2 regions of the Modicisalibacter sp. genome follow, and region 2 is predicted to be linked to the other one. Evidence: predicted binding sites of a transcription regulator. Region 2 holds the regulator's gene; the other holds the start of a gene.

Region 1 (15,316 bases), on a different contig from region 2:
GCGCCGATCAGTGCGCCATCCACGCCGCGCCGGCCGAGTTCGGCGCGGATCTTGACCGGCCCCTGGCCGCGCTGGATGCGGCTGCGCACGAAGTGCTCGACGAAGCGCGCGTCCGACTGCAGCCCCTCCTCGGCCAGCCGGGCGAGGGCCGCCTCGACCGCCGCCGGCTCATGGCCCCTGGCGGTCAGGCGGGTGCGCAGCTCGGCGGCGGCGTACTCGCGACGCGCCAGCAGGCGGATGGCGTCGTCGCGCGGCGTGGCAAGCGAATCCGGGGTCATGACGGCCGCCTAGATGAGTTCGTCACGATCCTCGAGCGGTGTCTCGACCGCTTCGGCCTCGCCTTCCTTGGCCTTGGGCTCCGGCGTGTTGAGTAGCTGGGCGCGGATCTGGCTCTCGATCTCCTCCATCACCGCCGGGTTGTCCTCGAGGTACTGGGCGGCATTGGCCTTGCCCTGGCCGATCTTGCTGCCCTGGTAGCTGTACCAGGCGCCCGCCTTGTCGATCAGCTTGCACTGCACGCCCAGATCGACCACCTCGCCGGCATGATAGATGCCCTTGCCGTAGAGGATCTGGAACTCGGCCTGGCGGAACGGCGGCGAGACCTTGTTCTTGACCACCTTGACGCGGGTCTCGTTGCCCGTCACCTCGTCGCCCTGCTTGACCGAGCCGGTACGGCGGATGTCCAGACGCACACTGGAGTAGAACTTCAGCGCGTTGCCGCCGGTGGTGGTCTCGGGGCTGCCGAACATCACGCCGATCTTCATGCGGATCTGGTTGATGAACACCACCATGCAGTTGGCGTTCTTGATGTTGCCGGTGATCTTGCGCAGCGCCTGGGACATCAGGCGGGCCTGCAGGCCGACGTGGGAGTCGCCCATCTCGCCCTCGATCTCGGCCCGCGGCGTCAGGGCCGCCACCGAGTCGACGATGATCACGTCGACCCCGCCGGAGCGCACCAGCATGTCGCAGATCTCGAGGGCCTGCTCGCCGGTGTCCGGCTGCGAGACCAGCAGGTCGTCGATGTTGACGCCGAGCTTCTCGGCATAGCTCGGGTCGAGGGCGTGCTCGGCGTCGATGAAGGCGCAGGTCTTGCCCTGCTTCTGCGCCTCGGCGATCACCGACAGCGTCAGGGTGGTCTTGCCCGAGGACTCCGGCCCGTAGATTTCCACCACGCGACCGTAGGGCAGCCCGCCGATACCCAGCGCGATGTCCAGCCCCAGCGAGCCGGTGGAAACGGCCGGCATGGCCACCCGGGGCGCGTCGCCCATGCGCATCACGGCACCCTTGCCGAACTGGCGCTCGATCTGGGACAGCGCGGCGTTGAGCGCCTTGGTGCGATTGTCGTCCTGTGCCATGAAAGGCCTCCTGAAAACCCGTGAAAGCAGCGCCGGCGACCCGGGCGGGACAAGCCGCGAACCGCAGCCCGCCGACACTGTATGATTGACCAGTATTATGACGAAAAAAACCGCGCTCGCCTATCCCTGCGTCGCCCGCGTCGCACCGCTGTCGGCCGCGCCCAGGGCCTCGAGCAGCCCGCTCAGCGCCCGGTGCACGGCCTGCTCGCGAACGGCCCGGCGGTCGCCCGTGAAATGCCGGCATTCGCTGCGGCAGGCCCGGGTGTCGCCCCACGCGAACCACACCGTGCCGACCGGCTTTTCGGCACTGCCGCCGCCGGGGCCGGCGACGCCACTGATCGCCACCGCCAGGTCGGCGCCGCTCTCCCGGCAGGCCCCGGCGACCATCGCCTCGACGGTCTCGCGGCTGACCGCGCCCCGTTCGGCCAGGATCGCCGCCGGCACTCCCAGCAGCCGTTGCTTGGCGGCATTGGAATAGGTGACATAGCCGGTCTCGAAGCACGCCGAACTGCCGGCGATATCGGTGATGGCGCTGGCCACCCCGCCGCCGGTACAGGACTCGGCGGTGGTGAGCGTCACCCCCCGCTCCAGACAGCACCGCTGCAGGCGCTCGGCGAGCGCCCCGATCGTCAGGTGCGACAACGTCTGCTCGCGATTCACCGCATCTCTCCCCCCGTGCATGCGCCGTCAGCTTAGCAGATGCCGCCACCCCCGTGCGCCGCCCCGGCGGTCTGTCGACCCGCGCGCCGACTGCGCTAGAATGGCCGGCCACGATCGCCGTCTTCGACGGATGTGCCCACGCCACAGGGAAGCCTCCAACGCCATGCCAGACGCGGTTGCCAGCCAATCGACCAGCCATACGCCGATGATGGCCCAGTACCTGAAGATCAAGCGCGAGCACCCCGACGTGCTGCTCTTCTACCGGATGGGCGATTTCTACGAGCTGTTCTACGACGACGCCAGGCGTGCCGCGCAGCTGCTCGACATCACGCTCACCGCGCGCGGCCAGTCGGCGGGCGCGCCGATCCCCATGGCCGGCGTACCCTACCACAGCGCCGAGGGCTATCTGGCGCGACTGGTCAAGGCCGGCGAATCGGTGGCGATCTGCGAGCAGATGGGCGATCCGGCGACCAGCAAGGGGCCGGTGGAGCGCCAGGTGGTACGCATCGTCACCCCCGGCACCCTGCACGACGAGGCGCTGCTCGACGCCCGGCGCGACAACCTGCTGCTGGCCCTGCACGCGCAGGGCGAGCGCTGGGGGCTGGCCTGGCTGGAACTCTCCAGCGGGCGCTTCAGCGTGCTGGAGGTCGACGGCGAGGCCGACATGCTCGCCGAGATTCACCGTCTGGCCCCCGCCGAACTGCTGGTGGCCGACGGCACCGAGCTGCCGCCGGCCCTCGCCGAGCGCCCCGGGCTGACGCGCCAGAGTCCCTGGCTGTTCGATCACGACACGGCGACCCGTCTGCTGTGCGACCAGTTCGGCGTCGCCGACCTGCGCGGCTTCGGCTGCGCGCATCTGGAGTGCGCGATCACCGCCGCCGGGGTACTGGTCGACTATGCCCGCGACACCCAGCGCTCGCGCCTGCCCCACGTCACCGCGCTGGGCGTGGAGAGCCGCGACGAATCGGTGGTGATCGACGCCGCCAGCCGCCGCAACCTGGAGATCGACACCAACCTCGGCGGCGGCAGCGAGAACACCCTGGCCAGCGTGCTCGACACCACCGCCACGGCGATGGGCTCGCGGCTGCTCAAGCGCTGGCTCAATCGCCCGCTGCGCGGCCGCGACCAGGTCGTCGCGCGCCAGGGCGCCGTGCAGCGCCTGCTCGACAGCGAGCGCTACCTCGACCTGCGCGAGACGCTAAAGCACATCGGCGACGTCGAGCGCATCCTCGCCCGCGTGGCGCTGCGCAGCGCCCGCCCGCGCGACCTGGCCCGCCTGCGCGATGCGCTCAACGCCCTGCCCGAGCTGCAGGCGAGCCTCGCCACGCTCGAGGAGGGCTCCGCCCTGGACGCGCTCAAGCGCCATATTCGCCCCTACCCGGAACTCGCCGAGACCCTGACGCGCGCCCTGGTCGAGAGCCCGCCGGTGGTGATCCGCGACGGCGGGGTGATCGCCGAGGGCTTCGACGCCGAGCTCGACGAGCACCGCGGCCTGGCCGAGCACGCCGGCGACTACCTGGTCCGGCTGGAGACCCGCGAGCGCGAACGCACCGGGCTGGCCGGCCTCAAGGTCGGCTACAACCGCGTCCACGGCTACTACATCGAGATTCCCCGCGCCCAGGCCCGCGAGGCGCCGGCCGACTACATCCGCCGCCAGACGCTGAAGAACGCCGAACGCTTCATCATCCCCGAGCTCAAGGAGTTCGAGGACAAGGCGCTGTCCGCGAAGTCCCGCGCCCTGGCCCGCGAGAAGCTGCTCTACGAGGGGCTGCTCGACACCCTGGGCGCCGAGCTGGACGCCCTGCAGGCCAGCGGCCGCGCCCTGGCCGCGCTCGACGTGCTGGCGGCCTTCGCCGAACGCGCCCTGGCGCTCGACCTGGTGTGTCCGCGGCTCGCCGAGACGCCCGGCCTGACCATCCACGGCGGACGCCACCCGGTGGTCGAGCACGTTAGCGATGCCCCCTTCGTGCCCAACGACCTGCAGCTCGATCGCGAGCGCCACATGCTGGTGATCACCGGCCCCAACATGGGCGGCAAGTCGACCTACATGCGCCAGGCGGCGCTGATCGCCCTGCTCGCCCACTGCGGCAGCTTCGTGCCGGCGGACAGCGCCGAGATCGGCCCGCTGGACCGCATCTTCACCCGCATCGGCTCCAGCGACGACCTGGCCGGCGGGCGCTCGACCTTCATGGTCGAGATGACCGAGACCGCCAGCATCCTGCACAACGCCACCGCCGAGAGCCTGGTTCTGATGGACGAGATCGGCCGCGGCACCAGCACCTTCGACGGCCTGTCACTGGCCTGGGCGAGCGCCGAACATCTGGCGGGCGTGCGCGCCCTGACCCTGTTCGCCACCCATTACTTCGAGATGACCGCGCTGGCCGAGCAGATCGACGGCGTGAGCAATGTGCACCTGACCGCCGCTGAACACGGCGACGGTATCGTCTTCATGCACCGTGTCGAGGAAGGCCCGGCCAGCCAGAGCTACGGCCTGCAGGTGGCCCAGCTAGCGGGGGTGCCCGCCGCCGTGGTCGCCCGGGCCCGCGAGAAGCTCACCGGGCTGGAGCAGCAGGAGATCGACCAGAGCCAGCGCCCGATCCGGGCCGACGACACGGCGCCGGCGCCGCAGCAGCCCGACCTGTTCGCCAGCGCCCGGCATCCGCTGGTCGACGAGCTCGGTGAACTGGCGCTGGACGAGCTCTCGCCACGGCAGGCGCTCGAGCTGCTCTATCGCTGGCGCGAGCGGCTCTAGGCGGCACGGCGAGCGGGCATGACCTCATGCGCAATCGTTCGATCGCCCCGCTTGCCGCTCCCGGCGGGCCGCGACTAGAATGAGCCAACTTAGAATAGGGCCTTATAATAGCCCCGTCATTTATAACCAGCCATGACCGACTGTACCGGACATGTCGGTCGCCTCCGACCCGCCATGATCCGAGGGAGACACCATGACATTCGTCGTCACCGAAAACTGCATCAAGTGCAAATACACCGACTGCGTCGAGGTCTGTCCGGTCGACTGCTTCTACGAAGGGCCGAACTTTCTGGTGATCCACCCCGACGAATGCATCGACTGTGCACTGTGCGAGCCGGAGTGCCCGGCCGAGGCCATCTACTCCGAGGATGAACTGCCCGACGACCAGCAGGAGTTCATCGCGCTCAACGCCGAACTCGCCGAGGAGTGGCCCAACATCACCGAGAAGAAAGATCCGCCGGCCGACGCGACCGACTGGGACGGCAAGCCCGGCAAGAAGCCGCTTCTCGAGCGCTGATCGGTTCCCGCCCCGGGCCCGCCTCGGGGCGGACAGGCAACGAAAAAAGGCGGCCGCTGGCCGCCTGATCCCGAAACAATCCCTTTCGGGCAACATCCTCTGCCCGCTTCCCTCGGCCCCTTCCCTGCCCCGCATGGCGTCCTGCCAGGCGCGACGGACCGTTGTGCATCCCATGGCATTCCACCGTATCCCGCGGCGTCCTGCCTTCGCGAACCGAGTTCGCTTTCCCGTATCCCTCGGACATTTTGCCGCATCGCAGGATTGCCACAACCGGGGTAGCGGACGGCGGCAGCGCGAATGAACCGCAATCCGGACGGAATAAGCCTTAAGAACAATAAGTTAAATCACACAAGGTCCGTGGGCATGCGACATTGCCCACCCCGGCGGACAGGCCGTGTAGGAGATCGCTTACACGCGACATGGATAAGGACTGACAGGCGGGAAGCGCCGCCGGCTGGCCGGCGGCGCGGTGAGACCTGATGGAGCGTTCAGCCCTGGCCCTTGATGGCCTTGAGGCCGGGGTAGCGGGCCTTGTCACCGAGCTGCTGCTCGATCACCAGCAGGCGGTTGTACTTGGCGACACGGTCGCTGCGGCACAGCGAGCCGGTCTTGATCTGGCCGGCGGAGGTCGCCACTGCCAGGTCGGCGATGGTGGTGTCCTCGGTCTCGCCGCTGCGATGCGAGATCACCGCGGTGAAACCGGCGTCCTGGGCCATGCGGATGGCGTCGAGCGTCTCGGAGAGCGAGCCGATCTGGTTGAACTTGATCAGGATGGAATTGCCGATCTGCTCGTCGATACCGCGTTTGAGAATGCGCGTGTTGGTGACGAAGAGGTCGTCGCCGACCAGCTGCACCTTGTCGCCGAGCTTCTCGGTCAGCGCCTTCCAGCCGTCCCAGTCGGACTCGTCCATGCCGTCCTCGATGGAGACGATCGGGTAATCGTCGCACAGCCCGGCCAGGTAGTCGGCGAAGCCGGCGGCGTCGTAGGACTTGCCCTCGCCCGCCAGGTTGTACTGGCCGTCCTGATAGAACTCGCTGGAGGCACAGTCGAGCGCCAGGGTGATGTCCTTGCCCAGGGTATAACCGGCCTGCTCGACGGCCTCCTTGATCACCGCCAGGGCCTCGGCGTTGGACGCCAGGTTGGGCGCGAAGCCGCCTTCGTCGCCTACCGCGGTGGACAGGCCGCGACCCGCGAGCACCTTCTTCAGCGCATGGAAGACCTCGGCGCCCATGCGCAGCGCCTCGCGGAAGTTCGGCGCGCCCACCGGCTGGATCATGAACTCCTGGATGTCGACGTTGTTGTCGGCATGCTCGCCGCCGTTGAGGATATTCATCATCGGCACCGGCATCAGGTACTGCCCCGGCTGGCCGTAGAGCTCGGCGATGTGCGCGTACAGCGGCACGCCCTTGTCCACCGCCGCGGCGCGGGCCGCGGCCAGTGACACGGCGAGGATGGCATTGGCACCGAGGTTCGCCTTGTTGTCGGTGCCGTCGAGCTCGAGCATGGCGTTGTCCAGCGCCCGCTGGTCGCTCGCGTCCATGCCGATGAGCGCCTCGCGGATGCGGCCGTTGACCGCCTCGACCGCCTTGAGCACGCCCTTGCCCAGGTAGCGGCTCTTGTCACCGTCACGCAGCTCCAGGGCCTCGCGGGAGCCGGTGGAGGCCCCGCTCGGGGCACAGGCCACGCCGTGGGCGCCATCGTCGAGCGTCACCTCGGCCTGCACTGTCGGGTTACCCCGGGAGTCGAGGACCTCGAGGGCCTGGATATCGACAATCTTGCTCATCGTGAATCGTCCTTTGTCAGCGTTGAGAGTAGCGGTTTCACGGCTCCGCGATGGTGACCTGTCGCGCGGCAGGCGGTTCAGTCGATCGACAGCGGCGCGAATCCCTTGACCAGCTCATCGAGCGCCTTGAGCTGAGCGAGGAAGGGCTCGAGCCGGTCGAGCGGCAATGCACAGGGCCCGTCGCACTTGGCGTTGTCGGGATCGGGGTGGGCCTCGAGGAACAGCCCGGCCAGCCCCACGGCGACCCCGGCACGCGCCAGCTCGGCGACCTGGGCACGACGCCCGTCGGCGCTGTCGGCGCGACCGCCGGGTCGCTGCAGGGAGTGAGTGACGTCGAAGAACACCGGATGGCCGGTCTGCTTCATGTCACCGAAGCCCAGCATGTCGACCACCAGATTGTTGTAGCCGAAGCTCGAGCCACGCTCGCAGAGAATCACCCGATCGTTGCCGGCCTCGCGGCACTTGTTGATGATGTGGCGCATCTCGTGCGGGGCCAGGAACTGCGGCTTCTTGATATTGATCACCGCGCCGGTGCGCGCCATCGCCACCACCAGGTCAGTCTGGCGGGCCAGAAAGGCCGGCAGCTGGATGACGTCGGCAACCTCGGCCGCCGGCTCGGCCTGCCAGGGCTCATGGACGTCGGTAATCACCGGCACGCCGAAACGTGCCTTGATCTCGGCCAGCCACGCAAGGCCGGTTTCCAGCCCGGGACCGCGAAAGGAGTGGATCGAGCTGCGATTGGCCTTGTCGAAACTGGCCTTGAAGACGTAGGGCATGCCCAGCCGGCGGGTCACGTCGACATAGGTTTCGGCGACCTCGAGGGCCAGCTCGCGGGATTCCAGCACGTTCATGCCGCCGAACAGCATCAGCGGCAACGAATTGCCGGCCCTGAGGCCGGCAAATTCGAGGGTCTTCGGCGTGATGTCGGACATCGGCGCTTCAATCCTGGGTCGGGGACTGGGCGCGCTGGCGCTTGGTCTTCTGCTCCAGCGCGGCGTTGACGAAGCCGGTGAACAGCGGGTGGCCGTCGCGCGGCGTGGAGGTGAACTCCGGATGGAACTGGCAGGCCACGAACCACGGGTGTTCCGGCAGCTCGATCATCTCCACCAGGGAGTTGTCGACGCTCTTGCCGGACACCACCAGCCCGGCCTGTTCGAGCTGCTCGACGAACTGGTTGTTGACCTCGAAGCGGTGACGATGGCGCTCGGTGATCGCATCCATGCCGTAGGCCTCGCGAGCCTTCGAGCCGGCCTGAAGATGGCAGACCTGGCCGCCCAGGCGCATGGTCCCGCCGAGATCGGAGGCCTCGTCGCGCAGCTCGATCCTGCCCTCGGCGTTGACCCATTCGGTGATCAGGCCGACCACCGGGTGCCGCGTATCGTGGGTGAACTCGGTGGAGTTGGCGTCGTCCCAGCCGGCCACGTGGCGGGCGAACTCGATCACCGCCACCTGCATGCCCAGACAGATGCCGAGGTACGGCACACCGTTCTCGCGGGCATAGCGGGCGGTGGCGATCTTGCCTTCCACGCCGCGCTCGCCGAAGCCACCGGGCACCAGGATCGCGTCCTTGCCGGCCAGACGTTCGGTACCGTGGCGCTCGATGTCCTCGGAATCGATATAGTCGATGTTGACCTTGATGCGGGTCTGGATGCCGGCGTGGATCAGCGCCTCGTTGAGCGACTTGTAGGCGTCGAGCAGCTCCATGTACTTGCCGACCATGGCGATGTTGATCGACTTGAGCGGATTGAGCTTGGCGTCGAGCACGTGGATCCACTCGGCCAGATCGGCGGGGCCGGCCTCGAGACGCAGCTTGTCGCAGACGATCTCGTCGAGACCGTGCTCGTGGAGCATCAGCGGGATGCGATAGATGGTGTCGGCATCCTGCAGCGGCACCACGGCGCGCTCCTCGACGTTGGTGAACAGCGCGATCTTGCGCCGCTCGCTCTCCTCGAGCTCGACCTCGCTGCGGCAGATCAGGATGTCCGGCTGGATGCCGATCGAGCGCAGCTCCTTGACGCTATGCTGGGTCGGCTTGGTCTTGGTCTCGCCGGCGGTCTTGATGTAGGGCACCAGCGTCAGGTGCATGAATAGCGCGCGGTTGGCACCGACTTCGCTGCGAATCTGGCGAATCGACTCGAGGAACGGCAGCGACTCGATGTCGCCCACCGTGCCGCCGATCTCCACCAGTGCCACGTCGAAGTCCTTGCCGCCCTCGTAGACGCGGCGCTTGATCTCGTCGGTGATGTGCGGAATCACCTGCACGGTGCCACCCAGATAGTCGCCGCGGCGCTCCTTGCGCAGCACGTGCTCGTAGACCCGGCCGGTGGTGAAGTTGTTGCCCTGGGTCATCTTGGTGCGGATGAAGCGCTCGTAATGGCCCAGGTCGAGATCGGTCTCCGCGCCGTCTTCGGTGACGAACACCTCGCCGTGCTGGAACGGGCTCATGGTGCCCGGATCGACGTTGATGTACGGATCCAGCTTGAGCATGGTGGCCTTGAGGCCACGCGCCTCGAGAATCGCCGCCAGCGAGGCCGACGCGATGCCCTTGCCGAGTGAGGACACAACGCCGCCGGTCACGAAGATATATCGTGTCATGGAGAACCTGTTGAAACGTGATCAGTATGGCCTGGAGGGACGAGGCCCGGATGGGACGCCAGAATAGCAGATTCGCCCGGCGCGCTCAATTTGCCCACGCGACCCGCCACGCCCTCCCCGGCGATCACTCCGGGGCAGGCCACCAGCGCGCCATCTCGCCGCCCAGCGGGTCGCGAGCCGGTTGCGACACCTCGGCGATGCGCGCCACCGCGGCGTCGTGCCGGGCCGGGTCGGCACCGATCAGGTCGAGCGTCGGCTGGTCCTCGGGATAGGCGGCCAGCAGCAGGAAGTCCTCGCTGGCGTCGCGCTGGCAGTGCCCGGTGCCGGCGGGCAGCACCAGCACGTCGCCGCGACGCACCTCGACGTCACGTCCCGCCTCGCCGCCCAAGCGCAGCAGCCCCCAGCCGGAGAGCACCCCGAACGCCTCGTGCGCGGTGGAATGGTAATGGTGATAGTCAAACACCTCGCCGCGCCAGCTGGCGGGCCAGCCGCTGGCGGCGAAGCGCGCACCGAAGCGGGCCGCCAGCCGTTCGCGATCGCCACCCTCCGAGCGAGGGACGCGGTGGGCGCGAAACACCAGCGTGGCCAGACGGCTGTTGGGAATCGCGCCGTCATCCGCGAAGTGAAGGCAGTCGGGAATCTCCAGTCCCAGGGCTCCCAGTGTGTCGTCCATGTCGCCGGCCTCCCGTGATTGTCGCCCCGACCAGTGTATGCCGGCGTGGCGGCCGCCCCCAAATCGGCGACTGCAGAACGCCACAACGACGACGCCCCCGTCGGAGCGGGGGCGTCGCGAAGGGCGTGATGCGCACGAAGGCGTTACACGCCGAGGTAGTCGAGGATGCCCTCGCCGGCCTGGCGCCCTTCGTGGATGGCGGTAACCACCAGGTCGGAGCCACGCACCATGTCGCCGCCGGCGAAGACCTTCTCGTTGCTGGTCTGAAAGGCGAACCGGCCGTGTTCGGGCGCCGTCACCCGGCCGCGTTCGTCGATCTCGATGCCCTGATCGGCAAACCAGGGAATGTCGCTGGGCTGGAAGCCGAAGGCGATGATCACCGTGTCACAGGCCACCACTTCCTCGGAGCCGGGCACCACCTCGGGACGCTGGCGGCCGTTCTCGTCCGGCTCGCCGAGGCGCGTGCGCACCAGCTTGACGCCCTCGACGCGTTCCTCGCCGACCACCGCCACCGGCTGACGGTTGAACAGGAACTCCACGCCTTCCTCACGCGCATTGGCCACCTCGCGCTTGGAGCCGGGCATGTTCTCCTCGTCGCGGCGATAGGCACAGGTCACGCCGGTCGCGCCCTGGCGGATCGCCGTGCGGTTGCAGTCCATGGCGGTGTCGCCACCGCCCAGCACCACCACGCGCTGGCCTTCCATCGACACATAGTCGGCAGGGTCCTTCTCGAAGCCCAGGCAGTGGTTGACGTTGGCCACCAGGTAGTCGAGCGCCTTGTAGACACCGGGCAGATCTTCGCCGGGGAAGCCGCCCTGCATGTACTTGTAGGTGCCCATGCCCATGAACACCGCATCGTACTGCGCGAGCAGATCGTCGATGGCGACGTCCTTGCCGATCTCGGTATTGAGGCGGAACTCGACGCCCATCTCCTCGAACACCGCGCGACGGCGCTCCATGACGTGCTTCTCGAGCTTGAACTCGGGAATGCCGAAGGTCAAAAGGCCGCCGATCTCCGGGTAGCGATCATAGACCACCGGCTTGACGCCGTTGCGCACCAGGATGTCGGCGCAGCCCAGCCCCGCCGGACCGGCACCGATCACCGCCACGCGCTTGTCGGTCCAGGCCACCTTGGACATGTCGGGGCGCCAGCCCATGGCGAAGGCGGTATCGGTGATGTACTTCTCAACCGAGCCGATGGTCACCGCGCCGAAGCCGTCGTTGAGGGTGCAGTCGCCCTCGCACAGGCGGTCCTGCGGGCACACCCGGCCGCACACCTCGGGCAGGGTGTTGGTCTGGTGCGAGAGCTCGGCGGCCTCGAGGATGTTGCCCTCGCTGACCAGCTTCAGCCAGTTGGGGATGTAGTTGTGGACCGGGCACTTCCACTCGCAGTAGGGGTTGCCGCAGTGCAGGCAGCGATGTGCCTGACTGGCCGCCTCGCCGGGCTTGAACGGGTCGTAGATCTCGGCGAATTCCCGGGCGCGCTTGCGCGCGTCCTTCTTCTGCGGATCCTGACGGCCGACATCGATGAACTGGAAGTCGTTGTTCAGACGGTTTGCCATGGTCGTCTCTCCTCTCCTATTCGATGGAGCAGCTCACGCTACTCGGGCCGCCGGCGGGATTCGGCGAGCAGGCCGTTGAGGCTTGCCGCCTTGGGCTTGACCAGCCAGAAATGGCGGATGAACTCGGAGAAGTCGTCGAGAATCTCGCGACCGCGGGCGGAGCCGGTCTCGGCGACATACTCCTCGATCACCTCGCGCAGGTGGCGCCGGTAGGCCTCCATGGCTTCGGTATTGATGCGGTGAATCTCCACCAGCTCATGGTTGTACTTGTCGACGAAGGTGCGGTCCTGGTCGAGCACGTAGGCGAAGCCGCCGGTCATGCCCGCACCGAAGTTGACCCCGGTCTCGCCGAGCACGGCGACCAGGCCGCCGGTCATGTACTCGCAGCAGTGATCGCCGGCCCCCTCGACCACGGCATGCACGCCGGAGTTGCGCACCGCGAGGCGTTCGCCCGCGGTGCCCGCGGCGAACAGCTTGCCGCCGGTGGCGCCGTACAGGCAGGTGTTGCCGATGATCGCCGTCTCGTGGGACTTGAAGCGGCTGGCGCGGGGCGGAACGATCACCACCTTGCCGCCGTTCATGCCCTTGCCGACATAGTCGTTGGCATCCCCCTCCAGGTAGAGGTGCAGGCCGCGGGCGTTCCACACCCCGAAGCTCTGTCCCGCCACGCCGGTGAAGCGGGCGACGACCGGCGCCTCCTCGAGGCCGGCCTCGCCGTAGCGCCGGGCGATCTCGCCCGAGGCGCGGGCGCCCACGCTGCGGTCGCAGTTGGTGATGGTGAACTCGAACTCGCCGCCGGAGCGCGACTCGATCGCCGGCATCAGGGTCTCCAGCACCTCCTGGTTCTTGGCGCCCGGATCGTGCGGCACGTTGCGGCTGACCTGACAGAACTGCGGCGCCTCGGCGGGCACGAAGTCGTTGGTCAGCAGCGGCGTCAGGTCGAGCTTGCGCTGCGCGGCGGTCTCGCCCTCGAGGATCTCGAGCAGGTCGGTGCGGCCGATCAGGTCGGTGAGCCGACTCACGCCCAGCATGGCCATCAGCTCGCGCACTTCCTCGGCGATGAAGCGGAAGTAGTGCTTGACCATGTCGACGGTACCGCGGAAGTGCTCGTCACGCAGATACTGGTGCTGGGTAGCAACACCGGTCGCGCAGTTGTTGAGGTGACAGATGCGCAGGTACTTGCAGCCCAGCGCGACCATCGGTGCGGTGCCGAAGCCGAAGCTCTCGGCGCCGAGGATCGCCGCCTTGATCACGTCGAGGCCGGTCTTCAGGCCGCCGTCGGTCTGCAGGCGAATCTTGTCGCGCAGGCCGTTGATGCGCAGCGCCTGATGCACCTCGGGCAGGCCCAGCTCCCAGGGCGAGCCGGCATGCTTGATCGAGGTCAGCGGACTGGCCGCGGTGCCGCCGTCATAGCCGGAGACGGTGATCAGGTCGGCGTAGGCCTTGGCCACGCCGGTGGCGATGGTGCCGATGCCCGGCTCGGAGACCAGCTTCACCGACACCTGGGCGTCCGGGTTGACCTGCTTGAGATCGAAGATCAGCTGCGCCAGGTCCTCGATCGAGTAGATGTCGTGGTGCGGCGGCGGCGAGATCAGCGTCACGCCGGGCACCGAGTAGCGCAGCCGGGCGATCAGCTCGTTGACCTTGCCGCCGGGCAGCTGGCCGCCCTCGCCGGGCTTGGCGCCCTGGGCGACCTTGATCTGCAGCACCTCGGCGTTGACCAGATAGGCCGGCGTGACGCCAAAGCGCCCGGAGGCGATCTGCTTGATCTTGGAGGAGCGGATGGTGCCGTAGCGCGCCGGATCCTCGCCGCCCTCGCCGGAGTTGGAGCGCCCGCCGGTCTCGTTCATCGCCTGGGCCAGCGCCTCGTGGGCCTCCGGACTCAGCGCGCCGAGACTCATGCCGGCGCTGTCGAAGCGCGGCAGCAGGTCCTCGACCGGCTCGATGTCGTCGAGCGGCAGCGGCTCGGGGGCCGGCTTGAGGGTCAGGAGATCGCGGATGGTCGCCACCGGGCGCTCGTTGACCAGCGCCGCGAACGTCTTCCACTTGGCGTAGTCGCCCTGCTGAACCGCCTCCTGCAGTGCCTTGACGATGTCCGGGTTGTAGGCGTGGTACTCGTGATTGTGGACGTACTTGACCAGCCCGCCCTGATGGATGCCCTTGCGCGGAATCCAGGCGTCGCGGGCCAGCATCTCCTGCTGGAGCTGCAGCTCGGCGAAGCCGGTACCCTCGATGCGCGACATCATGCCCGGGAAGCACAGGTCCATGATCTCGGAGGACAGCCCCACCGCCTCGAACAGCTGCGAGCCGCGATACGAGGCCAGCGTCGAGATCCCCATCTTGGAGAGGATCTTGTAGAGCCCCTTCTGCAGCCCCTTGCGGTAGTTCTCGCGGGTGTCCGCCGGGTTGCCGGTGAGCTCGCCGCTGCGGTGCATGTCGGCCATCACCTGGTAGGCCAGGTAGGGGTAGATCGCCGTGGCGCCGACCCCGAACAGCACCGCCATCTGGTGGGCGTCGCGGGCGTAGCCGGTCTCGACGACCAGGTTGACCCGCGGGCGCAGCGCCAGACGACCGAGATGATGGTGTACCGCCCCGGTGGCCAGCGCCGCGTGGATCGGCAGCCTGCCCTTCTCCAGCTCGGCGTCGGAGAGCACCAGCAGCACGACACCCTCGCGCGCCGCCTGCTCGGCCTGTTCGCACAGCGCCAGCAGCGCCTGCTTGAGGGTCGCCCGCTCGGGGTCGTAGGACAGCGCCAGCGTCTGGCTGCGGAAGGCCGGGTCCTCCTGGGTCACCAGCGCGGTGAACTTGCGCGGCGAGAGGACCGGCGTGGTCAGGATGATGCGGTTGGCGTGCTCGGGCGTCGCCTCGAAGACGTTGAGCTCGGCGCCGATGCAGGTCTCCAGCGACATCACGATCGCCTCGCGCAGCGGGTCGATCGGCGGGTTGGTGACCTGGGCGAACTTCTGCCGGAAGTGGTCGGTGAGCAACCGGCTCTGGCGCGACAGCACCGCCATCGGCGTGTCGTCGCCCATCGACCCGACCGCCTCCTGGCCACTCTCGGCGAGCGGGCGCAGCAGCTGGTCACGCTCCTCGAAGGTGACCTGGAACATCTTCTGATGGACGTTCAGGACGTCGCGATCGAAGGGCTGGAAGCGCGCCAGCTCGGTGAGCGCGGACTCCAGGTAGTGGGCATGCTCCTTGAGCCAGCGCTTGTAGGGATAGGCCGACTTGAGGCGGTTGTCGACGTCGGGTGTATGCAGCACCTCGCCGGTCTCGGTGTCGATGCCGAGCACCTGGCCGGGGCCCACGCGGCCCTTGGCGACGACGCTCTCCGGGGCATAGTCATGCACGCCGATCTCGGAGGACAGCGTGATGTAGCCATTGTCGGTGATCACCCAGCGCGCCGGACGCAGGCCGT
Region 2 (15,316 bases):
GTAGTCCATGCCGAAGCCGAACACGTAACGGTCCTCGACCTCGAGGCCACAATAATCCGCCTTGAGCCCCGGCACGGCCTTGCGATCGTGGCGCTTGTCCACCAGCACGGCCGTGGACACGCTGGCCGCCTGCGCCTCGCGGCAATACTCGAGAATCGCCGCCAGGGTGGCGCCTTCGTCGAGGATGTCGTCGACGATCACCACATGACGGCCGGCCATGGGAATCTCCGGCGACACCCGCCAGAACAGCTCACCGCCCCGGGTACGCCCGCGGTAGCGCGTGGCATGCAGATAATCCACCTCGAGCGGGAAGCCCAACCGCGTCAGCAGGTGGCCGGTGGTAATCAGGCCGCCGTTCATCACGCAGTAGAAGACCGGCAGCTTGTCGCCCAGACGCTCGGTCATGGCCTCGGCCATGCGATCCAGCGCCGCCTCGACCTCGCTCTGACTGATCAGGCAATCGGCATTGTCCATGATCTCGCGCATGGAGTGCAGGGAGTCGTGGTGTTGGGTATCGAGTTCAGACATCGGAATCCTGGTCAGTGTCTCTGTCTTGGGAATCGCGGCGGGGAGGCGTGCCCCGGCGCGAGGAAGGCGGCGACGAGGGCGACTCGTCATGATGCCGGGTCGCCGAGGCTTCGCGGGCCGGCACCGGGGTCTCGGCGCGCGGCCCGGCGACATGCAGTTCACGGGCGGGAATCGCCACGACCGCGCCTGCCTCGGTGGCGATGTCGGCGCAGCGCAGCAGCACCGCTTCCTGAATGGCCTGATGCGTCGCCCAGTCGGTGGTCCGGGTGTAGGCATGAATCAGGATGTCCAGGTTGGACTCGCCGAAATGCTGAAAATAGGCCATGCACAGGTCATCGCTCTCGATGTCGTCGTGCTGCTCGAGGTACTCGCGAATGCGCCGGGTCACTGACGCCACCTTGTCGAGGTCGGCGTAACGCAGGCCGATTCGCTCCTTGATGCGCCGGTTGTGCATGCGTGATGGATTCACCACCACCATCGAGCCGAACATCATGTTGGGCACGTACAACGGGCGGGTGTCGAAACCGCGTATCCGGGTCAGGCGCCAGCCGATATCTTCGACGACGCCCTCGATGTCCCGGTCCGGCGAGCGAATCCAGTCACCCACCTTGAAAGGGTTGTCGAGATGAATCGCCAGCCCGCCGAAGAAGTTGGCCAGCACGTTGCGCGCGGCAAAGCCGACCACCAGCCCGCCGACGCCACCGAAGGCCAGCAGCCCGGACGGCGACATGCCCAGCGCCTGCAGCGCCGCCAGCACCACCAGGGTCAGGATCAGCGCGCCGACCAGCTTGCTGATCGCCGAGGCCATGGACGCATCGAGCGGCCGGGCGGGATGCCGGGGCGGCGGAAACACCAGGCGCCGCTCCACCTCACGGGTCAGGCGGATACCGAACCAGCCGAGCATGACCAGCGTGAACAGCCACAGCGCAGTCGGTGCATGGGCAGCCACCCAGGTCAGAGACAGCCGTTTGCCGACCAGCCCCGTCAGGGCGATCAGTGCCACACCCCAGATGCCCACCCACAGCGGCCGGCGAATCGCCCACAGGGCGACATCATCCCAGCGGCTGCGGGTGCGTGACAGCCACTGGGCCGCACGCCAGATCACCAGCCGCGTGAAGCCGTCGGCCAGCAGCGCCGTGGCGAGTATCACCAGCGGCGTCACCAGCGCGGTCGGCAACGACACATGGCGACTCACCCACTGCTCGAGCGGCGCCAGCACCTCCAGCACGTCAGTCCTCCCGTGGGGCCGGGTCGGTCTCGATCAGCCCTTCCAGCCGGGCATGAATGCGCCGCCAGCGCGACAGGGCCGGCAGCGAGGCCAGGTCGGGGCGCGCCCGACTGTAGCGCAGCCGGGCCGGCCGCTTGGTGGTACGGCCGACACAGGCGTCGAGTACCGCCTGCGCGGCCGGGCGGTCGTTGCAGACCAGCACCATGTCGCAGCCGGCTCCCAGTGCCTCGCGGGCCCGCTCGGCGGGACCGCCGGCCACGTGCGCGCCGGCCATCGACAGGTCGTCGGAGAAGATCGTGCCCTTGAAGCCCAGATCCTCGCGCAGCATGCCCAGCCAGCTCGGCGAGAAGCCCGCCGGACGGGCATCGAAGGCCGGGTAGACTACATGGGCGGGCATGATCCCTTCCAGGCGCCCGGCCAGCGACGCGAAGGGGATCAGGTCATGCTCGCGCAGTGCCTGCAGCGAACGCGGGTCTTCGGGCAGCTCGTGATGCGAATCGGCGGCGACCCCGCCATGGCCGGGAAAGTGCTTGCCCACGGCCACCATGCCGGCCTCGTGCAGCCCGTCGACGAAAGCCCCCGCCATGGCCGCCACCGCATGGGGATCGCGGGAGAAACTGCGGTCGCCGATCACGCTGGACACCCCGGCATCGACATCGAGCACCGGCGCGAACGTCAGATCCAGCCCGCACGCCGCCATCTCCAGACCGATCAGCCAGCCCGCATCGTGGCAGAACTGCCGCGCCCGCTCCGGGTCGTCAACATAGCAGCGTCCCAGCCGGCCCATCGACGGCAGCCGGGTGACGCCCTCACACAACCGCTGCACGCGCCCGCCCTCCTGGTCGATGGCCAGCAGCAGATCGCCACGCAGGCGACGGATCGCGTCGCACAGCCTGCGCACCTGGGCGGCATCGACGATATTGCGCGCAAAGAGGATGACGCCCCCGACCTCGGGACGTTGCAGCAGCTCGCGCTCCTCGCGCGTCAGGGTGGTGCCTTCGAGATCCAGCATCACCGGACCGATGGGTTGGGTCATAAGCGATGTCCTTGCCCGTGAAGGGGGCCGATTCTAGACCAATGGCGTAGTCGACGACAGCGTATCCGTGTTCACGCGTGCAGCCAGACCGGCGTACCGGGCGGCGCCAGCTCGCCCAGCCTCAGCAGGGTCGCGTCACGCAGCCGGATGCAGCCGTGCGAGGCGGGATACCCCATCGGCTCGCTTTCCGGCGTGCCGTGCAGGTAAATATAGCGGCGCTGGGAATCGACGCTGCCGCCGCGATTGAGGCCCCGCTCGAGACCGCAGAGCCAGAAGATGCGTGTCAGGATCCAGTCACGCTCGGGATGCTCGGCGGCCAGGGCCGATGAGTACACCTCGCCGGTAGGCCGACGGCCGCGGAACACGCAGCCCACCGGCTGGCCGTCGCCGATCACCGCGCGTATATAGTGCCAGCCCAGCGGCGTCCCCCCGCTGCCCTCGGCCTGGCCGGCCCCGGCAGCGGCCGTGGAGACGGCGTGCGCTTCCAGACACTCGCGGCCGCACCAGACGTTGAGCGCCTGACGCGCCACATCGACCTCCAGCCACACCCCGTCTTCCGGCGGCAGGGTTTCCAGTCGCGGCGTGGCCAGGCTCATACCGCCACCGCCTGCGGCGGCTCGGGAAGCGGCGCATTCATGCCGGCCACCACCACCGGGCGCAGGCGACGAATCAGGTCGCGTACGCTGACATGCTCCCCGTAGTCCTTCTCGGCGATGTCGCGCAGCGCGTCCAGCCCCGACAGCGTGAAGATCACCGTGCCCAGCATGAAATGCAGGCGCCAGAAGCGTTCGGCATCCGGCAGCTCCGGCGTGGCCCGGCGCACCAGTTCGGTGAAGCGGGTGAAGACGCTGCCGTAGTGCTGCTGAATATAGCCGCGCAGGTGCCCCTGGGCCTGGGTGTAGGCCAGCCCCAGCAGCCGCATGAAGACCTTGAGACTGTTGCGCTCGGCGGGCACTTCCAGCACCGTCCGCGCCATGCTCTCCAGCAACACTTCGAGCGGGATCGGGCGGCCATCGTACTCCCGCTCGAGCGCGTCCAGGGTTGCATGGAAACGCTCGGTGAAGGGATCCAGGTAACGTGCGAACACGGCCTGGATCAGCGCCTTCTTGGAGCCGAAATGGTAGTTCACGGCCGCGAGATTGACCTTGGCCTTGCTGGTGATGGTGCGCAACGACGTCTCGGCAAAGCCGCGCTCGGCGAACAGCACTTCGGCGGTGTTGAGAATGCGAGTCACCGTGTCGGTCTGAGCCATGCTATATCCCTGCCTGCTGATAAACGGCTGTTTGAAACGTTATTGGAATTCTACTCGGCTTACCAAAAGACAACAATCCGTGGCGTTTCAAACACGCTCGCGCGGCCCCGCGCCTCACCGCTCGCAATTACTGGATACAATGCCATGCTGTATACTTAGCCACATACTCACATCGCCAGCGACCAGCGGAGGCCGCATGACCCGCTCTCTCACCCCGCGCCAGCAGAATGTCTATGACTTCATCGTCAAGACCATGAACGAGCTGGGTTATCCGCCGACCCGCGCCGAGATCGCCCGGGCGTTGGGCTTTCGCTCGCCCAACGCCGCCGAGGAACACCTTCGCGCGCTGAAGCGCAAGGGCGTGATCCGCATGATTCCGGGCACGTCGCGCGGCATTCGCCTGCCGCCACAGGAGGCGGAAGCCGCCCCCGACGGCGAGCCGGGCCTGCCCGTCATCGGCGAAGTCGCCGCCGGCAGCCCGATCCTCGCGGCCGCCCACATCGACCGCTACTGTCCGCTGTCCCCCGACTTCTTCTCGCCCCGCGCCGACTACCTGCTGCGCGTGCGCGGCCTGTCGATGCGCGACGTGGGAATCCTCGAGGGCGATCTGCTCGCGGTACACCGCACCAATCGCGTTCGCGACGGCCAGATCGTGGTCGCCCGGCTGGAGGATGACGTTACCGTCAAGCGCTTCCAACGCCGGGGTCATCACGTGACCCTGCTGCCCGAGAACACCGATTTCGACCCGATCGAACTCGACCTGCGCCAGGACTCTCTGGAAATCGAAGGCATCGGCGTCGGCGTCATCCGTGGCGGCAACGGCCAGGCGCTCAACTGAGTCGCGAGCCCCGCGCATGCGCAAGATCCTGCATGCCGACTGCGACTGCTTCTATGCCGCGATCGAGATGCGCGACAATCCCGCGCTGCGCGACATCCCGCTGGCGATCGGCGGCACGGCGGCCCAGCGCGGCGTCATCGCCACCTGCAACTATCCGGCGCGCGCCTTCGGCATCCACTCGGCGATGCCCACGGCACGTGCCCTGCGGCTGTGCCCGGACCTGACCCTGCTGCCACCGGACTTTCCCCGCTACCGCGAGGTGTCCGAACGCATTCAGGCGATCTTCCGCGAGCTGACGCCACGAATCGAGCCACTTTCGCTCGACGAGGCCTATCTCGACGTCAGCGAGGTCCGTCGTTTCCGGGGCAGCGCCACCTGGATGGCCCGCTGGCTCAAGGAGGAAACGCGCCGGCGCACCGGCATCACGCTCTCGGTGGGCGTGGCGCCCAGCAAGTTTCTCGCCAAGATCGCCAGTGACTGGGACAAGCCCGACGGCCTGACAGTCATCCCCCCGGAGGCCGTCGAGAACTTCATCACCGAGCTTCCGGTGGACCGGCTTCACGGCGTGGGGCCGGCCACCGCGGCCCGGCTGGCGGCGCTGAACATCGCGACCTGCGCCGACCTGCGGAGCTGGTCGCGGGAGGCGCTCGTCGACCACTTCGGCAAGTTCGGCCAGCGGCTTCACGAGCTAGCCCGTGGCATTGACGACCGACCGGTAAAGACCGAACGCGAGCGCAAGTCGATCAGCGCCGAGACCACCTTCCATCAGGACCTGCCGGACCTCGCGGCCTGCCGGGCGGCCCTGCCTCCACTGATCGAGCGGCTACGGGCACGCCTGGCACGTCACGGCGATCCGGCGATCAAGGGCAGCTTCATCAAGGTCCGTTTCGATGACTTCACGCTGACCACCCTCGAGGCCGCCGGCGCCCAGATGGACACCGAGCATTTCGCGACACTGCTCGAGGCGGCCTGGCAGCGCGGCGCCCGCCCGGTGCGTCTGCTGGGGGTCGGGGCACGGCTGCGGCCGGCGGAGGATGCCCGCCAGCTGCTGCTGTTCTCCTGACTGAATCAGGCGAACACGACGGTCTTGTTGCCGTGGATCAGCACCCGGTCTTCCAGGTGCCAGCGCAGTCCGCGGGCCAGCACGGCCTTCTCGATGTCACGCCCGAAGCGCACCAGATCCTGTGCGGTATGGCAGTGTGAAATGCGGTGCACGTCCTGCTCGATGATGGGGCCGGCATCCAGCTCCTGGGTGACATAGTGACAGGTCGCGCCGATCAACTTGACGCCACGCTCGTAGGCCTGATGATACGGTCGCGCGCCGGCGAACGAGGGCAGGAAGCTGTGATGGATGTTGATGACCCGGCCGGCGTAGCGTTCACACAGCGACGGCGGAAGGATCTGCATGTAGCGCGCCAGCACCACGGCATCGGCTTGTGCCGCCTCGATGCGCTGCTGGGTCTCCTCGAAGGCGTCCGTCTTGTCGGTGGCCGGCACCGGGACATGGTGGAAGTCGATGCCGTGCCACTCGACGAGATCGCGCAGGTCCTCGTGATTGGAAATCACACAGGGAATCTCGCAGTCGAGTTCGTCGGCCTTCCAGCGATAGAGCAGATCCACCAGGCAGTGCGAGGCGCGGGACACCATCAGCACGATACGCTTGCGACGCTGCGAGTCATGGAACGCCCAGTCCATGGAAAACGCCTCGGCGATCGGCGCAAAGGTGGCCCGAAGCGCGTCGGCGTCCACGGCCGATTCGAAGCGAATCTCGTAGCGCATGAAGAAACGCCCGGTAGCCAGATCCGAGTGCTGGTTGGCCTCGGTGATGGAGCCCCCCTGGGCGGCGATGAAATTGGAAACCCGAGCAACGATCCCGACCTGGTCGGGACAGGAAACGACAAGACGATACGAATGAGCCATGAAAGGTCCGCTGTGTCCGCAAGGAAAGGCACTGAAGGCCAACTATTCTAACGAAATCGCGGCCCTGCGCTAACGCGCGTTGTGAGCCCCCGGAACCATCCCGTATAGTGGGGTCCCCATGACAATGCCGTGTCGATGATGTTGCACTCTCGCGTCCAGATCCGCCCCCGCCGCAAGCCACCGCTGTCCTTCCTGCCCCTGGGCGGCAGCGGGGAGATCGGCATGAACCTCAACCTCTACGGCTATCGACACGACTGGCTGGCCATCGATTGCGGCATGATGATCCGCCAGGACCTGCCCGGCGGCCCGCTCCAGGTGCCGGACATCGAGCGCCTTCCCGAGCAGGGCATCCGCCCGCGGGCGCTGTTCATCACCCATGGTCACGAGGACCATATCGGTGCCGCGGCCTGGCTGTGGCCGCACTGGGGCTGCGATATCTATGCCACCCCGCTGGCCGCCGGCCTGCTGCGTGCCAAGTTCGCCGAACGCGGCCTGCCCGACACCGCGATCCGGGTGGTCGCGCCGGGCGAGGCGCTGGGGTGCGGCGCCTTCACGCTGCGCTATCTGCCGTTGACGCACTCGATTCCCGAAAGCTGTTCCCTGCTGGTCACCACGCCCCACCATCGGGTGCTGCATACCGGCGACTGGAAGCTCGACCCCGAACCACTGATCGGCAAGCCGGTGGACCCCGAGCTCTATCGCGCCATCGCGCCCGTCGATCTGGTCGTCGGTGACTCCACCAATGCCTGCGTCCCCGGCACCTCGCGCAGCGAAGGCGAGGTCGCCCGGGCGCTGGAGGGTACGGTCGCCGCATGCGAAGGCCGGGTGATCGTTTCCTGCTTCGCCAGCAACCTGGCTCGCATCCTGGCACTGGGCCACGCCGCACAGCGCTGCGGCCGGCGCGTCGCCCTGATGGGACGCTCGATGCAGCGCATGGTCAGCGTGGCCCGCGGCCTCGGCTATCTGGACGACTTTCCGCCCCTGGTGCCGATCCGCGACGTCGGCTACCTGCCCGCCGATGAAGTGATGATCATCGCCACCGGTAGCCAGGGCGAGCCAAGAGCGGCACTGTCGCGGCTCGCCCGGGGCAGCCACCCCGATCTCGCCCTGCAGACCGACGACACGGTGATCTTCTCGGCCAAGGCCATTCCCGGCAACGAACGCCTGATCGAGCGCCTGCAGGCGGCGCTCACCCGTCTCGGCGTGCGCATCCTGGAAGAAAGCTGCCACCCCGAGCTGCATGCTTCCGGGCATCCCGCGCAGGCGGAATTACGCACGCTCTACGAGTGGATCCGCCCCCGCCACCTGCTGCCGGTACACGGCGAACATCGCCATCAGGAAGCACACCGGCAACTGGCTCGCGAGCTGGGTATCGACGCACCACTGGTGCCCGGCAACGGCGACTGGATTCGTCTGGATGCCGACGGCCTCGCCGTGGAACGCCGCTTGCCCCTGACCCCGCGTATCGTTCATGAAGACAACGTGCGTGACCTGGCAGGGCTGGAGAATCATCCCCGTGCCCGCCATGAACGGGAAGGTGACTTCGCCCTGCTGCTGCCGGTGACGCTTACCGGCTCGGGATGGCAGCGCGTGGGCCGTCTGCTGCTGGATTACACCGGCCCTTCGCCTCTGGACGACACCGCCTTCGCCGACTGGCTCGATGACACCCTGACCCGGCTGGATGCCGAGACACCGGCCGCCCTGCGCGCCCAGCTCCAGGGTCCATTGCATCAATGGCTGGCCGACCACCTGCGGCGCCCCCCCACCCTTCATCTGCAGATCTCGGCGGCGGAAGCCCTTCAGTAGCACGCCCGAGGCCGCATTTCGGCGACCGAAAACCGGCAGCAAGCCATGAAAAAAGCGGGCGATTTTTCGCCCGCTTCGAGGTCTCTTCCACCGGGAAACCCGGCCCGGGTCGAGAGGTCAGGCTGCTACCAAGACCCCTCGCCCCGCCCGTTTCGGCTCAGCTACCGGCCTGCTTGTTCTTCGGCGGTCGACCGCGGCGCCGCCGCGGCTGTTCGCCGACCAGATCATCGAGTGACAACCCGGCATCATTGATCGCCTCGCGAATCTCCTCGAGCTTGCGTGCCTTGACCGACTCTTCTTCCTGACGGCGACGCTCTTCTTCCTGCTTCTGCTCAATGACCTCGTTGATCACTTCGGCCAGTTTGTTGAGTTGTTCCATGCTCAACTGACGCGCGGCGGCCCGCGCCACATTCTTGTTGCGAGCGATCTTTTCCAGGGACTCGGCTGACATCGTCCTCCTCCATACCAGGCTGTGAAATACCGAAAACGGCATGAGTCTGTAAAAAGTATATGGTCGGCGGGGGAATTGGCAAGAAAAGTCGACGCCGACGCCGGGGAAAACTCACGGCATCGGCGCGTTCATCCAGGCAGGAATGACAGCGGCACGTCGGAGTGACTAGCCGCCCGTCATGTTCATGAAGCGAACGATCTGTACGTCGCCGTCGGTCGAGAAATGATGACGTTCGGGCTTGAGCGGCATCGCATCGATGATGCGCTGCTTGAGGGGTTCGATCTCGCCGGGGTGACGCCGCAGTACCTCGCGCAGATCCACCGAATGCTCGTTGCCGAGGCACAGCAAAAGACGCCCTTCCGCCGTGACGCGAACCCGATTGCAGGTATCACAGAAATTATGGCTGTGAGGCGAAATGAAACCGATGCGGACCGGGCTGTCGGGCATCATGAAATAACGGGACGGCCCCAGCGTCGTCTCGGTGGTCGGTGTCAGGGAATAGGCCGTTTCGATCCAGCGCTGCACCTCATCGCTGGAACAGTAGGTCTCCCCCCGCGAGTGATCCGAGACATCCCCCAGCGGCATCTCCTCGATGAAGCTGATGTCCAGACTCTCGCGACGTGCGAAGTTGACCAGATCCAGTACTTCATCGTCGTTGCGGCCGCGCAGGATGACCGCGTTGAGCTTGATGCGTTCGAAACCGGCATCCTGGGCGGCGTGAATGCCGTCGATAACCCGCTGCAGATCCCCGGTACGGGTCAGGCGCCGGAAGCGCTCGGGGTCGAGGGAGTCCAGGCTGATATTGAGCCGATTCATCCCGCCTGCATGCAATGCCCCGGCATGCTTGCCCAGCCCGGCACCATTGGTGGTCATGGCGAAATCGGTCAGACCGTCGAGATTGCCGATATCCGCCACCAGCTTTTCAATACCGCGCCTGACCAGCGGTTCGCCCCCGGTCAGGCGGATCTTTTCGACCCCCAGCTCGGTAAAGGCACGGGCTACCAGAGCCAGTTCCTCGAGCGTCAGCACCTGCGAACGGGGCAGGAACGTCATGTCCTCGCTCATGCAGTAGACACAGCGGAAGTCGCAGCGATCGGTGACCGAAAGCCTGACGTAACGCACCGTGCGCTGAAAATTGTCGACCAGCTGTTGCGTCATGAAGCCTCCCAGCGACGGGCCGCATCGTGATCCGTGGTCCGCTCGGCGACCCAGTAGTCGCCCTCGGCGGTATGCTCCTTCTTCCAGAACGGCGCCCGGGTCTTCAGATAATCCATGATGAAGTGGCAGGCCTCGAACGCCGCCAGCCGATGGGCACTGGCCACCGCCACCAGCACGATCGGATCGCCCGGTGCCAGCCGGCCGACACGATGGATCAGGCGCACGCCGTTCAATGGCCATCGGGACTCGGCCTCGGCGACGATGTCGGCCAGTGCCTTCTCGGTCATGCCGGGGTAATGCTCCAGCGTCAGCGCCGACACCTCGGGGCGCTCGTTGAAGTCGCGTACCAGCCCCGTGAAGCACACCACCGCGCCGATGTCCCGGCGCTGTGCGGTCAATGCCGCCTGTTCGGCGCCGGCATCGAAGGGCGCCGTCTGGACCCGAATCATGTTCAGCCTCCCGTTACCGGCGGAAAGAATGCCACTTCATCCCCGTCGGTCAGTTGTGCCTGCTCGCCGCTCATCACCTGATTGACGGCACACAGCACGCGCTGCTCGCCCAGCAGCGCGAAACGCGCATCCCGCGCCGTCAGCGCGGCCTTGAGTCCGGCAACGTCATTGGACGGCAACTCGTCGACGAGCACCTCGACCTCTCCCACACCGAGCCGTTCGCGCAGCTCGGCCAGGCACTTGACCTGAATGCACGGCTGCGCCGGGCGCGACATCATGCCGATGCCGTTGCCGGCGGCCTCGGCGGCGACCAGCGGCGTCGGTGCCGCTTCGTCATCAGGACGCCGGTAATCCCCGGACTTGCCGCCACGCTTGCTTTCCAGGCGGACATCGCCGATCACCATATCCTTGTCGACCGCCTTGCACATGTCATAGAGCGTCAGACACGCCACGGAGGTCGCGGTCAGGGCTTCCATCTCCACGCCGGTGCGTCCGGCGAGGCGGCACAGCGTCCGCACCTCGACGCAGCCGGCCGCCGCATCCAGCCGAAAGTCGATGCTGACCTTGGTCAGCGCCAGGGCATGACACAGCGGAATCAGCTCATGGGTGCGCTTGGCGGCCTGAATGCCGGCAATCCGCGCCGTGGCCAGCACGTCGCCCTTGGGCATGCCGCCCGCCTCGAGTCGGGCCAGGGTCGCGGCCTGCATGTAAATACGCCCGCTGGCCACCGCTTCGCGCTGGCTGACGGGCTTGTCACCGACGTCGACCATGTGGGCCTCGCCGCGGGCGTTGAGATGGGTCAGGCTCATGTCAGCTCACCGAAGAATTGAAAGATCGGGGTCTCGTTTCCCGACCACCACCCGACCGGCAGTGCTGCCGATTGGACGGTGGCCGGCGGAAACAGGACGTCATACCGCATGATGCCGCCTTGCCCCCGCCGGCGGCAATGCGCGGCAACGTCTCGCGTGCCTCAGGACTCTTCTTCCCTGGCCGGCGGCAGCAGCAGGTTGAGGACGATGCCGACCAGCGCCGAGAGACTCACGCCCTGCAGCGAGAACTCGCCGCTGCCGATCTGCATGCCGCCGATGCCGAACACCAGGATCAGCGAGACGATGACCAGGTTGCGCGAGGCGGTCAGTGCCTGCCCGGCACGCACCAGTGTATTCATGCCGACCACTGCGATGGAGCCGAACAGCAGCGTCATGATGCCGCCCATCACCGGCGCCGGAATGCTCTGCAGCAGGGCGCCGAGCTTGGCGACGAAGGCCAGCACGATCGCCACACAGGCGGCCACGATCATCACCCGCGGGTTGAAGTTGCGTGTCAGCGTCACCGCGCCGGTCACCTCGGAATAGGTGGTGTTGGGCGGACCACCGAACAGGGCCGCGGTGGAGGTCGCCAGGCCGTCGCCCAGCAGTGTGCGATGCAGCCCCGGCTTGACCAGGTAGTCGCGCCGGGTCACCGAGCCAATGGCGATCATGTCGCCGATGTGCTCCACCGCCGGAGCGATGGCCACGGGCAGCATGAACAGCACGGCGGACAGGTTGAAGGTGGGCGCGACGAAGGAGGGCATCTCCAGCCAGGACGCGGCCTTGACCTGGCTGAGGTCGACCACGCCCATGCCCAGCGACAGCAGATAACCGACCAGGATACCGCCCATGATCGGAATCAGGCGCAACAGGCCGCGGCCGAAGACAGCCAGTACCAGCGTCACCAGCAGGCTGATCATGGACAGGGTGATGGCCTGGCCGTAGGCGATGTGCTCGCTGTTCTTACCGGTCGCCATGTCCACCGCTACCGGCGCCAGCGCCAGCCCGATGACCATGATCACCGGTCCGACGACGACCGGCGGCAACAGCCGGTGCAGCCAGCCGGTGCCCTTGAGGCGAATCGCCTGCGAGATCGCCACATAGACCAGCCCCGAGGCGAACAGCCCGCCCAGCGTTGCCGGAATGCCGTAGCTGGCGACCGAGCCCTGGATCGGCGCGATGAAGGCGAATGACGAGGCCAGGAAAACCGGCACGCTCTGGCGGGTCACGGAATGAAAGACCAGAGTGCCGGCACCGGCGGTGAACAGCGCCACGCTGGGGTCCAGCCCGGTCAGCAGGGGCACCAGCACCAGCGCACCGAAGGCCACGAACAGCATCTGCGCACCGGTCACCAGCGTGCGCAGGGGAGAATCGGCGCGAGGCGCCGTGGTTACCGTATCAGTCATTGCAAATCATGCTCCGGTTGTTGTCGGACCGCTCTCTCCAGGGGAGCGGCTAAGCGGCCGGGCTCCCTCCGCAGGCCGCGCGAAAAAACGCCCCAGACGTCAGGGACCCCGGGGCGATAGCGTGACGGCTGTGGAGGGCCGGTCAGCGCGTGCCGAAGATCTTGTCGCCTGCATCGCCCAGACCGGGCACGATATAGCCGTTCTCGTCGAGCCGCTCGTCGATGGACGCGGTGTAGATCTCGACATCCGGATGGGCCTGCTGCACGCGCTGGATGCCTTCCGGCGCCGCCACCAGCACGATCACCTTGATCAGCGGGCAGCCCCGCGCCTTGAGCATGTCCAGGGTGGCGACCATCGAACCGCCGGTGGCCAGCATCGGGTCGATGACGATCGCCAGCCGTTCGTCCAGATCGTTGGTGAACTTCTCGAAGTAGGGCACCGGCTCGAGGGTTTCCTCGTTGCGGTAGAGCCCGACGACACTGATGCGGGCACTGGGAATCAGGTCGGTCACCCCGTCCAGCATACCCAGACCAGCGCGCAGGATCGGCACGATGGTGACCTTCTTGCCCTTGAGCTGCTCGACGTCGATCGGCTGGCCGCTCCAGCCCTGAATGGTCTGCGGCTCCAGCTCGAGATCCTGGGTGGCCTCGTAGGTCAGCAGCTTGGCGACCTCGCCGGCCAGCTCACGGAAGCTCTTGGTGCTGATGTCGGCGGTGCGCATCAGGCCAAGCTTGTGCTTGACCAGCGGATGTTGGATGGCATGAACGCTCATGGCGGGGTCCCTTGCGAGGCAAATTGGGCGGATCGGGACCCGGGGCCCCGAAAAATCGCGCGCCATTCTAGCGCGCCGGGGCCGACGGGTTAAGTCAAACCCGCCGACCGTCCGTCAACGCCTCACGCCGGCACCTCGACCGGCAGCTGCCAGTCGATGGGTGAACGCCCCCGCTCGGCCAGAAAGGCATTGGCGCGGGAAAAGTGTCGCTGACCGAAAAAGCCGCGATGGGCCGACAGCGGCGACGGATGCGGAGCATGCAGCACCAGGTGCCGGTCGCGATCGACGAAGGCGGCCTTCTTCTGGGCGTAGCTGCCCCACAGCAGGAACACCACGCCGTCGCACTGCTCGTTGACGACCTGGATCGCCCGGTCGGTGAAGGTTTCCCAGCCCTGGTTGCGATGGGCGCCGGCGTTGCCGCGCTCGACGGTCAGCACGCTGTTGAGCAGCAGCACGCCCTGCTCGGCCCAGCGCTCGAGAAAGCCGTGATTGACCGGTGTGGTGCCGACGTCGGCCGCCAGCTCCTTGTAGATATTCTGCAGGGAGGGCGGCACGGGCACGCCCGGGCGCACCGAGAAGCACAGACCGTGAGCCTGGCCGGGGCCGTGGTACGGATCCTGGCCGAGCACCACGACCTTCACCCGGTCCAGCGGCGTGAGATCGAAGGCCCGGAACCAGTTCGAAGAATGCGGGTAGATGACCTTGCGCGCCGCCTTCTCGCGGGCCAGGAAGTCACGCAGGGCCTGCATGTACGGTGCGGTGAATTCACCCCCCAGATGGCGGGCCCAGCTGTCGGGCAAGGGAATCTGCGTCATCGTCTGCCTCGTCTGTGTCGCCGGCGACTCAGTCGCTGCGCCCGTCGGCCGGCTGGCGCATCTGCTCGACCAGCGGCTCGACATAGGCGACACCCATGTCCCAGGGGAACTGGATCCAGCAGTCCTGGGCAACCTCGGTCAGGTACTGGTCGACCAGCGGGCGCCCTTCCGGCTTGGCATAGACGGTCACGAAGTGCGCCCTGGGCAGCATGTCGCGCACCGCCCGGGCCGTCCGGCCGGTATCGACCAGGTCATCGACCAGTAGCCAGCCGGCACCGTCATGATCGACGCCCTTGACCACCTCCAGCTCGCTCTGGTCCATGTGGTCGTAACTCTTGATGCACACCGTATCGATCAGGCGCACGTCGAGTTCTCGGGCGATCAGCGCCGCCGGGATCAGGCCGCCACGGGTGATGGCGACGATACCCTTGAAGTCACGCTCGATGAGCTTGTGGCACAGCGCACGCACGTCGCGATGCAGCTGGTCCCAGGACACCGTGAACTGCTGATGGTAACGATCGGCTGACATAGAGGAAGCTACCTGTGAAAGGAAACGCGCCGCCACCGGCTCGCCGAGGCGGCAAGACAGTGGCGGCGCGAGGTCAGGAGGCGACGTCAGTCGCTCTCGAGAAAGGAACACACCGCGAAGACGCCGTGGCCGGCCTCGCGAATCTTCTGCGAACCACCCAGCTCGGGCAGATCGATGATGGTGGCGGTCTCGACCACTTGCCCGCCGCTACGCTGAATCAGCTTGGCGGCGGCCAGCATGGTACCGCCGGTGGCGATCAGGTCATCCATGATCAGGATGCGATCGCCTTCGCGGAAGGCATCGGAATGCAGCTCCACGG

The links. The regulator LexA, encoded in region 2, represses DNA repair genes until DNA is damaged. The targets are predictions, from matches to a motif close to TACTGTNTANNTANACAGTA.
Region 1: recA (recombinase RecA) is a predicted target of LexA. The motif match lies at 1,431-1,450, and genes of this name have one in related genera.

Annotation. Positions count from the first base shown of each region.
Region 1 is NZ_JBSREH010000033.1:123,568-138,883, forward strand. Features, by position in the region: gene ACTCB7_RS10970 (regulatory protein RecX) at 1-278, opposite strand, end outside; gene recA (recombinase RecA) at 288-1,355, opposite strand; gene ACTCB7_RS10980 (CinA family protein) at 1,476-2,015, opposite strand; gene mutS (DNA mismatch repair protein MutS) at 2,179-4,767, shown strand; gene fdxA (ferredoxin FdxA) at 4,961-5,284, shown strand; gene eno (phosphopyruvate hydratase) at 5,773-7,068, opposite strand; gene kdsA (3-deoxy-8-phosphooctulonate synthase) at 7,146-8,000, opposite strand; gene ACTCB7_RS11005 (CTP synthase) at 8,008-9,663, opposite strand; gene ACTCB7_RS11010 (cupin domain-containing protein) at 9,788-10,336, opposite strand; gene ACTCB7_RS11015 (FAD-dependent oxidoreductase) at 10,480-11,898, opposite strand; gene gltB (glutamate synthase large subunit) at 11,937-15,316, opposite strand, start outside.
Region 2 is NZ_JBSREH010000025.1:68,666-83,981, reverse strand. Features, by position in the region: gene ACTCB7_RS08670 (hypoxanthine-guanine phosphoribosyltransferase) at 1-528, opposite strand, end outside; gene ACTCB7_RS08665 (mechanosensitive ion channel family protein) at 521-1,756, opposite strand; gene nagZ (beta-N-acetylhexosaminidase) at 1,758-2,792, opposite strand; gene ACTCB7_RS08655 (L,D-transpeptidase family protein) at 2,864-3,382, opposite strand; gene ACTCB7_RS08650 (TetR/AcrR family transcriptional regulator) at 3,385-4,044, opposite strand; gene lexA (transcriptional repressor LexA) at 4,241-4,882, shown strand; gene dinB (DNA polymerase IV) at 4,899-5,945, shown strand; gene purU (formyltetrahydrofolate deformylase) at 5,951-6,802, opposite strand; gene ACTCB7_RS08630 (ribonuclease J) at 7,025-8,608, shown strand; gene ACTCB7_RS08625 (H-NS family histone-like protein) at 8,766-9,059, opposite strand; gene moaA (GTP 3',8-cyclase MoaA) at 9,225-10,217, opposite strand; gene moaE (molybdopterin synthase catalytic subunit MoaE) at 10,214-10,666, opposite strand; gene moaC (cyclic pyranopterin monophosphate synthase MoaC) at 10,669-11,475, opposite strand; gene ACTCB7_RS08605 (uracil-xanthine permease family protein) at 11,637-12,881, opposite strand; gene upp (uracil phosphoribosyltransferase) at 13,024-13,653, opposite strand; gene ung (uracil-DNA glycosylase) at 13,776-14,468, opposite strand; gene gpt (xanthine phosphoribosyltransferase) at 14,497-14,997, opposite strand; gene ACTCB7_RS08585 (adenine phosphoribosyltransferase) at 15,084-15,316, opposite strand, start outside.